2 regions of the Telluria sp. AC161 genome follow, and region 2 is predicted to be linked to the other one. Evidence: predicted binding sites of a transcription regulator. Region 2 holds the regulator's gene; the other holds the start of a gene.
What was found. The regulator LexA, encoded in region 2, represses DNA repair genes until DNA is damaged. The targets are predictions, from matches to a motif close to ACTGTATNNNNATACAGT.
Positions count from the first base shown of each region.

Region 1: the regulator LexA is predicted to act here: its motif matches at 3,788-3,805, upstream of ACZ0AJ_RS10525 (ATP-dependent helicase).

Region 1 covers NZ_OZ409861.1:2,356,024-2,363,789, forward strand. Annotated here, with positions in the region: gene ACZ0AJ_RS10520 (sugar porter family MFS transporter) at 1-1,148, opposite strand, end outside; gene ACZ0AJ_RS10525 (ATP-dependent helicase) at 1,670-3,763, opposite strand; gene ACZ0AJ_RS10530 (hypothetical protein) at 4,090-4,308, opposite strand; gene ACZ0AJ_RS10535 (chromate transporter) at 4,450-5,058, shown strand; gene ACZ0AJ_RS10540 (chromate transporter) at 5,055-5,636, shown strand; gene fghA (S-formylglutathione hydrolase) at 5,697-6,548, shown strand; gene ACZ0AJ_RS10550 (methyl-accepting chemotaxis protein) at 6,857-7,766, shown strand, end outside.
Region 2 covers NZ_OZ409861.1:3,021,839-3,029,604, reverse strand. Annotated here, with positions in the region: gene ACZ0AJ_RS13595 (SPOR domain-containing protein) at 1-129, shown strand, start outside; gene ACZ0AJ_RS13590 (CvpA family protein) at 143-631, shown strand; gene purF (amidophosphoribosyltransferase) at 708-2,228, shown strand; gene ACZ0AJ_RS13580 (cystathionine gamma-synthase family protein) at 2,231-3,472, shown strand; gene ACZ0AJ_RS13575 (tetratricopeptide repeat protein) at 3,649-4,353, shown strand; gene lexA (transcriptional repressor LexA) at 4,417-5,046, opposite strand; gene rpsF (30S ribosomal protein S6) at 5,341-5,748, shown strand; gene priB (primosomal replication protein N) at 5,786-6,085, shown strand; gene rpsR (30S ribosomal protein S18) at 6,114-6,404, shown strand; gene rplI (50S ribosomal protein L9) at 6,441-6,893, shown strand; gene ACZ0AJ_RS13545 (replicative DNA helicase) at 7,013-7,766, shown strand, end outside.

The DNA.
Region 1 (7,766 bases), 670 kb from region 2:
ATCAGCATCTGCATGCACAGCAGGAAGCACAGGATGCAGGCCAGTGCGGCATAGCTGCGCGTGATGCCATCGGGCATCCACAGCAGCACGGCGCCCAGTGCAAACTGCATGATGACTACGCCGGTCAGGCCCGACATCAGCATCGAGCGGCGACCGTGCTTGCCGATCAGCCAGATACCGATGAACGTGGCGATCACTGCCACGACGCCGTTGCCGATGGTCGCGGTCAGGGCCGCATTCGTGCCCAGGCCCGTCGACTGCAGGATGATCGGGGTGAAGTACATGAAGGCATTCACGCCCGTGAACTGGGCCATGAAGCCCAGGCCGATGCCGAGCCACAGGAGTTTCCTGATCCATGGCGTGCCCAGCACGGCCGACCAGCCGGCCTGCTCGTGCTCGATCCCGTTCAGCTTCGTCATGTCGGCCATTTCGGTCTCGATCTGCTTGTCGCTCGAGCGGATCTGCTGCAGCACGGCGCGCGCTTCGTCCATCCGGTTCTTGCTGGCCAGCCAGCGCGGCGACGGTGGCACGAACATCATCCCCACACCCAGCAGCAAGGCGGGCACGGCGGCGATGGCCAGCATGTAGCGCCAGACATCCGGCGAATTCGAGTAATGCGCCAGCACCGCATTGAGCACGTAGGCGATCAACTGGCCGGTCACGATCATCAGCTCGTTCTGCGTGACCAGTCTGGCGCGCCTGCTGGGGCCCGCCATTTCGGCGATGAACACCGGCACAGTGGACGACGCGCCACCCACGGCCAGGCCCAGCACGAAGCGCATGGCGACCATGATCTCGACCGACGGCGCGAGCGTTGTGCCGAGCGCGCCGATCATGAATACCAGCGACAGCCAGATCAGCGTCATGCGGCGACCGAACCGGTCGGACAGCGTGCCCGCCATCAGCGAACCGACCGCGGCGCCGAACACGAGCGCGGACGTCACGATGCCTTCGGTCAGCGGGGTCAAGCCGAGGCCACCTTGCGATGGCGGCGCGCTCATGAACGGCAGCGCGCCGGAGATCACGCCGGTATCGTACCCAAACGCGAGCGCGCCCATCGTGGCAACGATGGCGACCTTGAAGACGAAGCGGCTTTCCTTGGTATCGGGCGGCGCTGGTGCGTCCGCCGGGGGGACTGCTGAAGACATACGGATCCTTTGTTGGAAATGGACAGGATAGGGAACAGCGGGCCATTTCGTCACCGTCCGGGCGACGGCGGCGTTGGCAAACGCAATAACCGTCTCCCGTCAAGGTAGTTTACTTGGCAAAGGATAAAGAACTGCAGATGACACGACTGTTCGATAGCAAACATATTAGTGAATGTGGCGTACTAACAAAAGAACAACCGTCTTGTCGATATTCAATCGAGATTCGTCATCATGCGAAACATGCCAGGAAGCATCAATAGACGCTAACTAGCTGATTTTGTTCAGGGTTTTAGGCTATCCACAAGAATTGTGGATAACTGTGTGGACAAGCGCCACTTGACAAGCCGCAAGGCCAGACGGGATGCGGGTTTCAACAAATTGCCCGTTCGAGAGGCAAAATTTTGTTCCAATAAAATCAACGACTTGCACGTGCACCACATGGGAGCAACAAGTTTATATGCGGCCCACTCCTACAAAAGCATGACATGGGGGATAAGTGGCCGGCGTGGCGCCATCTGCCATCATTTCCAGGCGCTGCGGGCCCGGTCACGTACGAGCATGCGAACGCTCTCGGGCATGGGCGTGCGCAGCTCGCGCTTGTCGGCGCTCAGCCACGCCGATTCTTCAAAATGCTTGAGCATGACCGGCGTGACAAAGCGCGAACGCGATGCATACACATGGCGGTCGCCCATGGTTGACTGCTGCTTGATAAAGAAACGGTTGGGCACGATCAGGTGCAGGTTCTCGCGGGCCCGGGTCATGGCCACGTACAGCAAGCGCCGCTCTTCCTCGATATCGTCCTGGTTGCCAGTGGCCATGTCCGACGGTATGCAGCCGTCGACCACATTGAGCACGTGAACCGACTTCCACTCTTGCCCCTTGCTCGAGTGAATGGTGGACAGGATCACGTAATCGTCGTCGAGCAGTGGCGGGCCGGCGCGGTCACTGGTCGCTTCAGGCGGGTCGAGCGTGATCTCGGCCAGGAAACTTTCGCGATTGGCATGGCCACCCGACAGGGCGACGAGCTGGTCGAGATCAAGGGCGCGCACCTGGAAATCGTCATGCAGGCGCTCCAGATGCGGCGCATACCAGTCGCGCGCCAGTTCCAGGTCTTGCGGCCAGCGCAGGCCAGGGGTGCGCAGGCGCGCATACAGCGCGCAAAACGCTTGCCACTCGACGCTGCAGCGGGCCGGCACCGGGAATGCCGCCAGCGTAGCGGCGACGTCGCTGCTCTCGCCCACCGCATCGAGCACGCGCGTGGCAGTCGCCTGGCCGATTCCGGGAATCAGTTGCAGCACGCGGAACCCGGCCAGGCGCCCGCTCGGATTCTGGGCAAAGCGCAGCAGCGCCAGCACATCCTTGATATGCGAGGCCTCCAGAAACTTCAGGCCGCCGAACTTGACGAACGGGACGTTGCGTCGCATGAGTTCGAGTTCGAGCGCAGCGCTGTGACTGGCCGCGCGAAACAGCACCGCCTGCGACTTGAGGGGCACGCCTTCTTCGCGCTGCTCGAGAATGCGGCTGCAGACCCAGCGCGCCTGCTCGGCTTCGTCGGGAATCAGGACCAGCTGCGGTTTAATCGATGACGCCTTGTCGGTCCACAGCGTCTTGGCGTGGCGCTCGAGCGCGGCGCCAATGACGGCGTTGGAGGCGTCCAGGATCGGCTGCGTCGAGCGGTAATTGCGCTCGAGCGTGATCAGGTGCGCCGGCTGCGTGAACTGGCCGGCAAAATCAAGGATGTTGCGGACGGTAGCGCCGCGAAATCCATAGATGGACTGGGCGTCGTCGCCGACCACCATCACGCCCCTGCCGTCGGGCTTCATGCCGGTGATGATCGCGGCCTGCAGGCGGTTGGTGTCCTGATACTCGTCCACCAGCACGTGGTCGAACCAGCTGCCCAGCTCGGCCCCCAGCACCGGGTCGGCGGCCATCTCGGCCCAGAACAGCAGCAGGTCGTCGTAGTCGAGCACGTTCTGCTCCTGCTTGGCGTCGACGTACGCGCCGAACAGCGTCTTGAGCTGGGCTTCCCATTCGGCGCACCACGGGAAATATGCCTGCAACACCTGATCCAGCGGATCTCGGCTGTTGACCACCCGCGAATAGATCGACAGGCAGGTGCCTTTCATGGGGAAGCGTTTTTCGGTGCGCGACAGGCCGATCTCGTGGCGCACCATGCCCATCAGGTCTTCGGCGTCGCCCCGGTCGTGGATCGTGAATTGCGGGTCGAGCCCGATACGCCCGGCGAATTCGCGCAGCAGGCGTGCGCCGATGCTGTGAAAGGTGCCAGCCCATGGCAGCGATACCGGCGCCTGCGTGCGGGTAGATGCGCCACGGCCAAGCAGGCGGTGCAGGACACCGCTGGCGCGCTGGCTCATCTCGCCCGCGGCGCGGCGCGAAAAGGTCAGCAGCAGGATGCGCTGCGGATCGGCGCCCGCCCCGATCAGGCGCGCCACACGGTGCGCCAGGGTATTGGTCTTGCCCGAGCCGGCGCCCGCCACCACCAGCAGCGGGCGTGGTGCCTCCGAGCCGATATCGTGCTCGACCGCAGCGCGCTGCTCTGGATTCAGGCTGGCGAACGGGTCCTCAATTGCAGGCTCGGCGGTAGCGGTGGTCATGGTGTGGCAGACGGAGAAAGCGATACTGTACATTTATCCAGTACCAAACCACAAGCGCTAAATCGCGCCGCCGCGGGCACGGCACGAAGGCGATTCCAGGCATGCATTGGCGGGCGAGCGCCGGGCCACGGAAAAATAAATGATTTTGGATATCCACAAAGTCTGTGAATAACTATGTGGAAAAGCGGGGGCTTGACACGTTGAACATGGCCTGCGGGGCGGCTTTCAACAAGTTGCCTATTGGGGAGGCATCGACGGTGACAACTGCAGATTTGTCCCAAACAAAGGCGCCCGCACCCTTGACAGCGCCCGCGCCGCTGTGCGGATTACGCCAGTGCGCGACGCCGCTCGGGCTCGAGCAAAACACGCTCGATGACCTTCGGCCGCACACCGTTGGACTTCAGGTATTCGACCGCCGGCACGACGCCGAGTTCACTCAGGGTCGCAATGCCGCGGGTGACGACATCGCGCTGGCCGGCATTGGATCGCAATTCGGCCACGCTGGCAGCGCGTGGATGGATGTCTTGCGCGTGCAGTGGTTTCATCGCTGAACTCCGGTAATGGTGGATGTGTCATGCACCACGATTATTGGCGAAGTAAATCCAAAGTCAATGGCAAACGTGTATCAGTCCGCGAATACAAGGTCATGCCGAGCGCGAGCACGGCGCAACGGCGATAATAACGGGATGAGCCAATCGCCCCTTCCCTCCCCAAACGCGCCGCCGGACGACGCCGCAGCAGCCCACCCGGTGCCCACCTCATGCACCGACCTGTTCGTCTCGTTCACGCTGATCGCCCTGCAGGGCTTTGGCGGTGTGCTGGCCGTGATCCAGCGCGAAATGGTCGAGCGCAAACGCTGGCTGAGCAATGAAGAATTCATCGAAGAATGGTCGGTCGCGCAAATTCTGCCGGGGCCGAACGTGTGCAACCTGGCCCTGATGATCGGCCAGCGCCATTTCGGCCTGGCCGGCGCGATGAGCGCACTGGCTGGCTTGCTGGCGGCGCCGCTGGTCGTGGTGCTGGCGCTGGCCCTGGTGTATGCCCGCTTCGCCGAGGTGCCGCAGGTCCAGGGGGCGCTGCGCGGCATGGCGGCGGTCGCCGCAGGCCTGGTGGCGGCCACCGGCCTGAAGATGTCGGCCGCGCTGGGCAAGAACGTGCTGCCGCTCATCGTCTGCGTACTTATCGCCGCCGTTGCCTTCGTGCTGCTGGCCTGGGTGCGGGTGCCGCTGGCGACCGTCGTGTTGGGACTGGGCGGCCTGGGCTGCGTACTGGCCTGGCGCAGGCTCACTCCATGAGCGCGCCACAACTCGTCTTTACGTGGCACGACTGGGTCAGCCTGTTTACGCACTTTCTGGGGTTGTCGCTGATGTCCCTCGGCGGTGCGATCTCCACCACATCCGAGATGCAGCGCTATCTGGTCGAGCGCCAGGGCTGGCTGACACCGGCGCAGTTTGGCGACTCGGTGGCGCTCGCGCAATCGTCGCCCGGGCCGAATGTGCTGTTTGTGGCGCTGCTGGGCTGGAACGTCGGTTTGAACAATGGCAGCACGGCGGCCGCGCTCTGCGGCGTGGTCATCGCGATGATCGGCATCATGCTGCCGTCGACCGTGTTTACGTATCAGGTAGCGCAGTGGGCGCATCGCAATCGCGGACGGCGGGCCGTGCGCGCGTTCAAGCAGGGCATGGCCCCGCTCGTCATTGCGATGCTGCTGTCAACGGCCTGGCTGCTGGCCTCGGGCGGCGCCACCGGTTTGGAGCACTGGCCGCTGTGGCTGCTGTCGGCGGTGAGCTGCATCGTCATCTGGCGTACCCGCCTGCACCTGCTGTGGATGCTGGCGGCCGGCGCCGTGCTCGGCGCACTCCAGCTGGTGTAGTTGGCATGCCTTCGCAGGACGCGGCATACTGGCCGCATCTTTCACTGCCCCCAAATGACGATGTCCGAACTCCTGAACCAACATGCCTGCTTCGGCGGCGAGCAGCGTTTTTACCAGCACGATTCCAGCGCCATCGGCTTGCCGATGAAGTTTTCGGTCTACCTGCCGCCTGAGGCCACCGAGGCCAGCGGCAAGAAGCTGCCAGTGCTGTTCTACCTGGCCGGCCTGACCTGTACCGAAGAAACGTTCATGACCAAGGCGGGCGCCCAGCGCGTGGCGAGCGAACTGGGCATCATCCTGGTGGCGCCCGACACCAGCCCGCGCGGCGCCAACGTGCCGGGCGAAACCGACAGCTGGGACTTTGGCGTCGGCGCCGGCTTTTACCTTGATGCCACTGAAGCGCCATGGTCGACCCATTACCGCATGCACAGCTACCTGCTCGAACTGCACGCGCTGGTGCTCGATCTGTTGCCGGCCGATCCGGCGCGCGTGGGCATCTTCGGCCATTCGATGGGCGGCCACGGCGCGCTTGTCATGGCGCTGCGCCACCCTGATCTGTTCCGCTCGGTATCTGCGTTTGCGCCCATCGCCGCGCCAAGCCGCTGCCCGTGGGGCGTCAAAGCCTTTGGCGGCTATCTGGGCCCGGATGAAAGCACCTGGCAACAATATGACGCCAGCGCCCTGATGGCGCAGCAAGAGACGGCGCCCTTCCCGGACGGTATCCTGATTGACCAGGGCCTGGGCGACAAGTTCCTGCCCGAGCAGTTGCGGCCGGAAGCCTTCGAAGGCGCCTGCGCCCGCATCGGCCAGCCGCTCACGCTGCGCCGCCAGCCAGGCTATGACCACGGCTACTACTTCATCTCGACCTTCGTCGAAGACCATCTGCGTTTCCACGCACGTCAGCTCGGCTGATTCTTGGCGGCTTCAGCCAGGCTGAAGCCGTTTTTCCGTACGCTCCCTTCTCCGCTCTCCCGCCTCCTGTTGTCGTGCCGTTCGCTCGCGACCTGTCCGCAATGATTACTGTCTGATAACTGCAACAAAGACAGTCATTCTTTAGATCATCTTAAGGCAAGTGACAATCGCCATAGTCACAAAGTTTCCGCAAGGATACAATGCTTTCTCAAAATCCCCATCTGCATCTCCACCACTCCTGCCCGGCTCGCCTGGCTCGCGACGATGCACATCCCTACTTCACGTTCGTCAAACACGTCAATACAAAGATGAAACTCAGCTTCCGCACCAAACTCTACCTGCCACTCGTTCTGAGCTGGTTGTGCCTGTCAGTGATGGCGATTCTCCATGTCTACGAAAGCAACACCCAGCGTCTCGAGGAACGCAAGATCGCGCTGAGATTTGCGACCGATGTCGGCATGTCCACCGTCAAGGAATACGCAGAACTGGCGTCATCTGGCGCGATGACCGTCGCCGAAGCACAGCAGCAAGCCCTCAAACGTCTCAAGTCCATGCGTTACGGGAAGGATGGCTATTACACGGTCGTCGATTCAGCCCCGAAAATGCTGATGCACCCGGTCAAGGCAGAGCTGATCGGCAAGGACCTGAGCGACTTCAAGGATACCAACGGCACCTACTTGTACCGCAACGTGGCGGCCATTGCCAAAGCCAGCGGAGAAGGATGGGTTGAATACGTCTGGCCCAAGCCAGGCCACCCGGACCAGCAGCAGGTGTTCCCGAAAGGCGCCTATGTGCTCACCTACAAGCCGTGGGACTGGACCTTCATGACGGGTCTTTACATGGATGACCTGCATGACGCGTTTGTTGGCGACCTGTGGCGCGCGGTCGTGTTCCTGGCGATTTGCGGTGTGATCCTGAGCACGATCGTGTTGCTGGTACTGCGTAATATCACACGCTCGATCCGCCAGGCAGTCAGTGCAGCGGATGCCGTGGCCGGCGGCGACCTGACCCATCGCATCACGATCGAAGGCAAGGACGAGATCGCGCAACTGATGTCGTCGCTTGACAGAATGCAGCAAGGCCTTGCCAACGTCGTGAGCGAAGTACGTCAGGGCACGGACGCCATCGCCGCCGCTTCATCGCAGATTGCGCAAGGCAATCTGGATCTGTCGGCGCGTACCGAACAGCAGGTCGCTTCGCTCGACAAGACCACCGCGT
Region 2 (7,766 bases):
GCATCGTTCACCCAGAAGTCTGGCGAACTCATCCGCGTGCGGGTCGGCCCGTTCAGCAAGGAAGAAGCAGAGAAAGTGCGCGCCAAACTGAGCGGCATCGGTCTGTCCGGCTCGATGGTGCCACTCTGATCCTTGCCGCCGCGTGACGATGTTCGATTACCTGGTGCTGTTCGTGCTGATCGCCTCCGTCGTGATCAGCACGCTGCGCGGCCTGGTGAAGGAAATCCTGTCGCTGGTGGGCTGGGTGGTCGCCTTCGTGGTGGCCAATGTCTACGGCGCCCAGCTCGCACCCTTGTTGCCCGAGGTCATTCCGGGCGGGTCCGCGCGCCTGATGGCGGCCTTCATCGTGCTGTTCCTGGGCGTACGAATCCTGATGGGCCTGCTGTCGATGGCGATCGGTGCGGTGGTTGCTGCCACCGGCCTGTCGCTGGCGGACCGGGGCCTGGGCGGCCTGTTCGGCCTGGCGCGGGGTATTGTGATCGTGCTGGCCGGCGTCATATTGTGCGGGATGACGGCAATTCCGCAGCAGGCATTCTGGCGCGAGGCGCTGTTGTCACCCATTGCCGAGACCGGCGCGCGTACCGTCAAACCATTCTTGCCAGCTGCCTTCGCGGAGCATATTAATTACTGAATCCGTATTACCAGACCCGTATTCGCTGTATTCGCAGTTTTCTGTCATTTTGCACCCAAGCTTTTAGGAGCACCTCATGTGTGGCATCGTCGGCGTCGTTTCGCAGTCTCCCGTCAACCAGCTTCTGTACGATGCATTGCTGCTCCTGCAGCACCGCGGCCAGGACGCTGCGGGCATTGCGACCAATCACAGCAGCATGTTCTCGATGTTCAAGGCCAACGGCCTGGTACGTGACGTTTTCCGTACCCGGAACATGCGTTCGCTGCAGGGCAACACCGGAATCGGCCACTGCCGCTATCCGACCGCAGGTTCGTCGAGCGAAGAAGAGGCGCAACCGTTCTACGTCAACGCGCCATTCGGCATCACGCTCGCGCACAACGGCAACCTGACCAATCAGGCCCAGCTCAGGGATGAGCTCTTCCGCAACGACCGCCGCCACATCAACACCGACTCCGATTCCGAGGTGCTGCTCAACGTGCTGGCCCACGAAATCCAGGAAGCCGCCGATGGCTTCTCGCTCGACGCCGACGCGATCTTCAAGGCGGTTGCTGTTGTGCACCGCCGCGTGCGTGGCGCCTACGCTGTCGTTGCGCAGATCGCCGGCCATGGCATGCTGGCCTTCCGCGATCCGTTCGGCATCCGTCCGCTGTGCCTGGGCGTGAATGAAACCGAAAACGGCAACGAATACCTGGTGGCCAGCGAGTCGGTTGCCCTCGAGGGCCTGGGCTTCCGCTTCATGCGCGACATTGCGCCGGGCGAAGCGGTCTTCATTACCAACGATGGCAAGCTGTCCGAGCGCCAGTGCGCCGAGAACCCGTCGCTGAACCCGTGCGCGTTCGAATTCGTCTACCTGGCCCGTCCGGACTCGGTGATCGACGGCGCCTCGGTCTACGCCACGCGCCTGCGCATGGGTGAATACCTGGCCGACAAGGTGCTCAGTGAAATCCCGGTCGAAGACATCGACGTCGTCATGCCGATTCCCGATTCGTCGCGTCCGGCTGCCATCCAGCTGGCGTTGAAACTGGGCGTCGAATACCGTGAAGGCTTCATCAAGAACCGCTACATCGGCCGCACCTTCATCATGCCGGGCCAGGGCATGCGCAAGAAGTCGGTACGCCAGAAGCTCAACGCGATCATTTCCGAATTCAAGGACAAGAACGTGCTGCTGGTCGACGACTCGATCGTGCGCGGCACGACCAGCCGCGAGATCGTGCAGATGGCCCGTGAAGCCGGCGCGCGCAAGGTGTACTTCGCCTCGGCCGCGCCACCGGTGCTGTACCCGAACGTGTACGGCATCGACATGCCGACCCGCGACGAGCTGATCGCGTACGGCCGCACGACCGAAGAAGTCTGCCGCGAGATCACGGCCGATCGCGTGATCTACCAGGACATCGACGCCCTCAAGCGTTCGATTTCGGACGTTAATCCGGCACTGAAGAACTTCGAGGCATCGTGCTTCGACGGCATCTACGTGACGGGCGACGTGACCCCGGAATACCTCGATCGCCAGGAAACCGCGCGTCACAATCCTGCTGCCAAGGATGAAGACCAGGTCCGCACCCAACTGAATCTGAACCCTGCCGTTCCAGCCGAGTAAGCATGAGCGAGAAAAAGACCTACGGCTTTACCACGACGATCCTGCACAACGACCGGCACAAGCCGATCGAGCACGGTTCGCTGCACAAGCCGATCCACACGTCGGTCGCGTTCGGCTACACGGATGCGCGTCAGCTGGCCTCCGTGTTCCAGGGCAAGGAGCCGGGCTTCCGTTATGGTCGCCAGGGCAATCCCACCATCAGCGCGCTTGAGGACAAGGTCAGCAAGATGGAAGATGGCGTCGCCACGCTGTGCTTCGGCACCGGCATGGCAGCCATCGGCGCGCTGTTCCAGGCGCTGCTCAAAGCAGGCGACGCCATCGTTTCTTCGAGCTTCCTGTTTGGCAATACCAACAGCCTGTGGCAGACGGTGGCGGGGCAGGGCGTCGATGTTGCCTTTGTCGATCCCACCGACGTGGCGCAAGTCGAAGCGGCCCTGACACCGAACACGCGCATGGTGTTTGTCGAGACGATCGCCAATCCGCGCACGCAAGTGGCGGACCTGGCCCGCATCGGCGAGCTGTGCCGTGAGCGGGGCATCCTGTACGTGGTCGACAACACGATGACGTCGCCATGGCTGTTCCGCCCGAAAAGCGTGGGCGCCGGGCTCGTGGTCAATTCGCTGACCAAGTCGATTGGCGGCCATGGCATCGCGCTGGGCGGCGCGCTGACCGATACCGGCCTGTTCGACTGGAGCGCGTATCCGAACATCGCACCGAACTTCCGCAAGCAGCCGGCGCACGCCCAGGGCATGGCGCAGCTGCGCGCGAAAGCGCTGCGCGACTTCGGCGCGTCGCTCGGGCCGGAAGCGGCGCATCACATCGCTGTTGGCGCCGAGACGCTGGCGCTGCGCATGACCCGTACCTGCGCCAATGCACTGGCGCTGGCCACAATGCTCGAGGCGGACGAGCGTGTGGCAAAGGTCCACTACCCGGGCCTGGTGTCGCATCCACAGCACGGTATCGTCACGTCGCTGTTCCGCGCTGGCGGTTCGCTGCTCAGCTTTGAGCTGCACGAGTCCATCGATCCGTTCGATTACCTCAACCGCCTGCAGCTGGCGATTCCTGCCTCGAACCTGGGTGATAACCGCACGCTGGTCATCCCGGTGGCGCACACGATCTTCTTCGAGATGGGCGCCGAGCGCCGCGCCAGCATGGGCATTGCCGAGTCGCTGATTCGTGTGTCGGTGGGCATCGAGGATACCGATGACCTGGTCGAGGACTTCCGCCAGGCGCTGGACGCGTAAGGCGGCGTTACCGCGTGGCGTAACCGCGCGGCGTTACCGCGTGGCGTTACCGCGCGGCGTAAAGCCATGCAAAGAAGGCCGGCGCGATGCCGGCCTTGTCATTTTTACGGTTGAGTCCCGCTGTAAAAGGGGGCTATGATGCCCCATCGTCAGCTTGTCATTTTCTTCGGATGCCCATGAAACGTTTCCTGCTCTGCCTTTCTCTGACTATTGCCAGCACCGCCTATGCGGGCGAGCTGGAAGACGCCAATGCGCTGTTCGAAAAAAAGGATTACGCGGGCGCGCTCAAGCTGTACACCAAGCTGGCCAATGCCGGCAATCCGCAGGCGCAGCAGCAACTGGGCCAGATGTACTGGTATGGCGAAGCGGGCACCGTCGACGAAGCGGCGGCCAGGGCATTGTTCGAGAAGTCGGCAGCCAAGGGCAACAAGGTCGCGGCCGAATCGCTGGTCGTCATGCAGCAGCGCGTGACCAAACGCGCCGAGATCGATTACTGGATCAAGGGCTACGACGGCGCCGAGCTGCAGTCGGGCGAATACCGTTGCCCGTCACCGCGCATTCCGGCCGTGTCGAAGGTGAATGACGAGATCGATCGGGTCAACAAGCTGGTGACTGGCTGGCAGGATTGCTACAACAAGATGGTGACGAATTTGAACGCGCAGTCGCCGCTGACGAAGAAGATTCCGGCCGATATCGCCAAGCTGATGAACAAGCAGGAGGCGGACGCCTCGGCAGCCTACCTGGAACAGGTGCGGCAGAATATCGCGGAAGGCGCGAAGGTCAATTCAAAGATGATCCTGGCGGATTTTGCCGCGTGGCGCAATGCCACCGAGGCATTCATCAACCAGCACAATGCGGTGGTGAAGAAGGCGTCGAACTGAGAGGGGTAGGCAGGACAGGGCAGCGTAAAGCAGGCGCCGGCCGGGGAGGCCGGCGCCGTGACATCAGTTCCAGCTACGCATCAAGCCGACAGCCAGGCCTTCGAGCGCGAACTCTTCGTCCGGCGAGACGGCAATGATGTCGAAGTCAGGGTTCTCCGGCAGCAGTTCGACCAGATCGCCCGTCTTGCGATAGCGCTTGACCGTGACTTCGTCGCCCAGGCGCGCAACGACGATCTGCCCGTTCTTGGCGCTGTCGATTTTCTTGACCGCCAAAAAGTCGCCATCCATGATGCCAGCATCGCGCATCGACCAGCCTTTGACCTTCAGCAGAAAATCGGGCCGCGCCGCGAACATGGCCGCGTCGACGTTGTAGGTGGCTTCGACGTGCTCTTGCGCGAGGATTGGATTACCCGCCGCGACGCGCCCGACCAGCGGCAGCGACATGAACGATGGTGGCGGCATCGGGATCGCCTCGACGCTCGCGCCGATCAGGCGGATGCCGCGCGACGTGCCGGGCGAAATTTCGATGGCGCCCTTGCGCGCCAGTGCTTGCAGATGTTCTTCAGCCGCATTGGCCGAGCGGAAACCCAATTCAGAAGCGATTTCAGCCCGGGTTGGGGGGAAACCGGTGTTCTCGATCGCTTCCTTGATCAGGTTCAGGATCTGTTCTTGCCGTGCAGTGAGCTTTAGCATAAATGTGTTACAGCAACCGGTTATGTATGTAACCTGTATTTTTGTACAGTATTCTCGCGCGCGCAAGGGGAAACGCAAAAAATATCGCGAAAATCGCGATTCAGAGTGCAAACAGCCGTCAAAACCCTGGAATTGTCGAGTCAGATATGCCAAATGCGAGGTCAATCGAGGCGATAACGCATCATCGGGGGTTTCCAAGTCACCGATATTCAGGTTATAATTGCCGGCTTTCCCTTCCCACACTCGTCTTGACGCCGAGGTGGGCATTTGTTAAACGTCCTCAAGGAGTAATGCATGCGTCATTATGAAATCGTTTTTATCGTCCATCCGGACCAGAGCGAACAAGTCCCGGCGATGATCGAGCGTTACAAGACCACGGTGACCAGCCGCGGCGGTAACATCCATCGCGTTGAAGACTGGGGCCGCCGCCAGATGGCGTACCAGATCCAGAAGCTGCCAAAAGCACACTACATCTGCCTGAACATCGAATGCGACAACGAGACCCTGGTCGAGCTGGAAACTGCATTCAAGTTCAATGATGCGGTTCTGCGTCACCTGACCGTCAAGCTGAAAAAAGCTGAAACCGCACCGTCGCCGATGATGAAATCGGTGCAGCGCGAAGACGCAGCCAAGAGCCACCGTGCCGAAGCCGCTGCGCCAGCAGCCGCTCCAGCCGCTGCGCCAGCGCCTGCTGCTGCTTAAGTTTTTCCCAGTTATTCGTAGTAACCAGTAACACCGGGTGCATAACGCAAACCACCTCCAGCTCATGGCGACCATCGCCGAGCGCGACGTACTGCGTTACACCCCGGCCGGTGTGCCAATCGTTTCAGCCGTCCTGATGCACGAATCGCAGCAGGAAGAGGCCGGAGTCGAAAGGTCGGTCGCGTTCGAAGTCCCCGCGTTCGCCGCGGGCGAGATTTCGGGCAGGTTTGCCAGCGCCGAATTGGGCGCCAGCTACAGGTTCAACGGATTTCTTGCACGGAAAAATCGCAACAGCAAAGCCCTGGTGTTTCACATCATTGATTTCAGTGCCGCTTAACCCGGCAATTTAGATACAGGAGCCTCAAATGGCATTCGGTAAAAAGTTCGACAAAAACAAAGCGAAACTCAAAGAGAAGCGCAAACAGCAAAACCCGCTGTTCAAGCGCAAGAAATTCTGCCGCTTCACCGCCGCTGGCGTTGAGCAGGTGGACTACAAGGACGTCGACACCCTGAAGGACTTCGTCCAGGAAAACGGCAAGATCATGCCAGCACGTCTGACCGGCACCAAGGCGCACTACCAGCGTCAGGTCGACACCGCGATCAAGCGCGCACGCTACCTTGCGCTGCTGCCGTACACCGACCTGCACCACGGTTAATCGTCGGTCACGACAGTCAGACATCTGGAGATCACTATGCAAATCATTCTGTTGGAAAAAGTAGTCAACGTCGGCAACCTGGGCGACGTCGTCAAGGTCAAGGACGGTTACGCACGTAACTTCCTGATCCCACAAAAAATGGCCCGCCGCGCTACCGCCGGCGCCGTCGCCGAGTTCGAAGCCAAGCGCGCTGAACTGGAAAAAGCAGCAGCTGAAAAGCTGTCGGCTGCCCAGGCTGAAGGCGACAAGCTGAGCGGCATGACCGTCACCATCGGCCAGAAGGCCGGCGTTGATGGCCGTCTGTTCGGTTCGGTCACCAACTTCGACATCGCCGAAGCGCTGACCAAGCAAGGTTTCGCTGTCGAGAAGTCGCAAGTGCGCCTGCCGACCGGCCCTTTGAAAACCACCGGCGAATTCCCGGTTGCAGTCGCTCTGCACACCGACGTCGTGTCGGAAATCACCGTCGCTGTTGTGGGCGAAGCTGCCTAAGCACACGCTGTACATGTGCTGAGCACGCAGTTCTGAAAAAGCCGGGTTCGCCCGGCTTTTTTGCTTTTCGGCTTTCCAACCATGTCAGTCACAGGACTGGAAAAGGTATAATCCCGCCCATGAACGCAGCATCTCCAGATCCGCAACTCGACGCCCTGCGCATCCCCCCGCACTCCATCGAAGCCGAGCAATCCGTCATTGGCGGCCTGCTGCGCGATAACGCCGCGTGGGACCGTATCGCCGACTTCATGAATGCGGAAGACTTCTACCGCTACGACCACCGCATCATCTTCGAACAGATGGTGCGCCTGATCAACGGCGGCAAACCCGCCGACGTGATCACTGTCTACGAGGCCTGCAACCAGCTCGGCAAGGCCGATGACGTGGGCGGCCTGCAGTACCTGAACGCGATGGCGCAGAACACGCCGTCCGCCGCGAATATCCGGCGCTACGCCGAGATCGTGCGCGACCGCGGCATCCTGCGCAAGCTGATCACGGTGGCCGATGAAATCTCGGGCAATGCGTTCAACCCGCAGGGCAAGGAAGTCAAGCAGATGCTCGACGAAGCCGAGTCCAAGATCTTTGCGATTGCCGAATCCGGCTCGCGCGGCCAGCAGGGCTGGAATCCGATCCAGCCGCTGCTCACGCAGGTCGTCGAGCGCATCGACGAGCTCTACAGCCGCGAAAACCAGGGCGAAATCACCGGCGTGCCAACCGGCTTCATCGACCTCGACCGCATGACGTCGGGTCTGCAGCCGGGCGACCTCGTCATCGTTGCCGGCCGTCCGTCGATGGGCAAGACGGCGTTCTCGGTCAATATTGGCGAGAACGTTGCCATTGAAGCGGGTCTGCCGGTCGCGATCTTCTCGATGG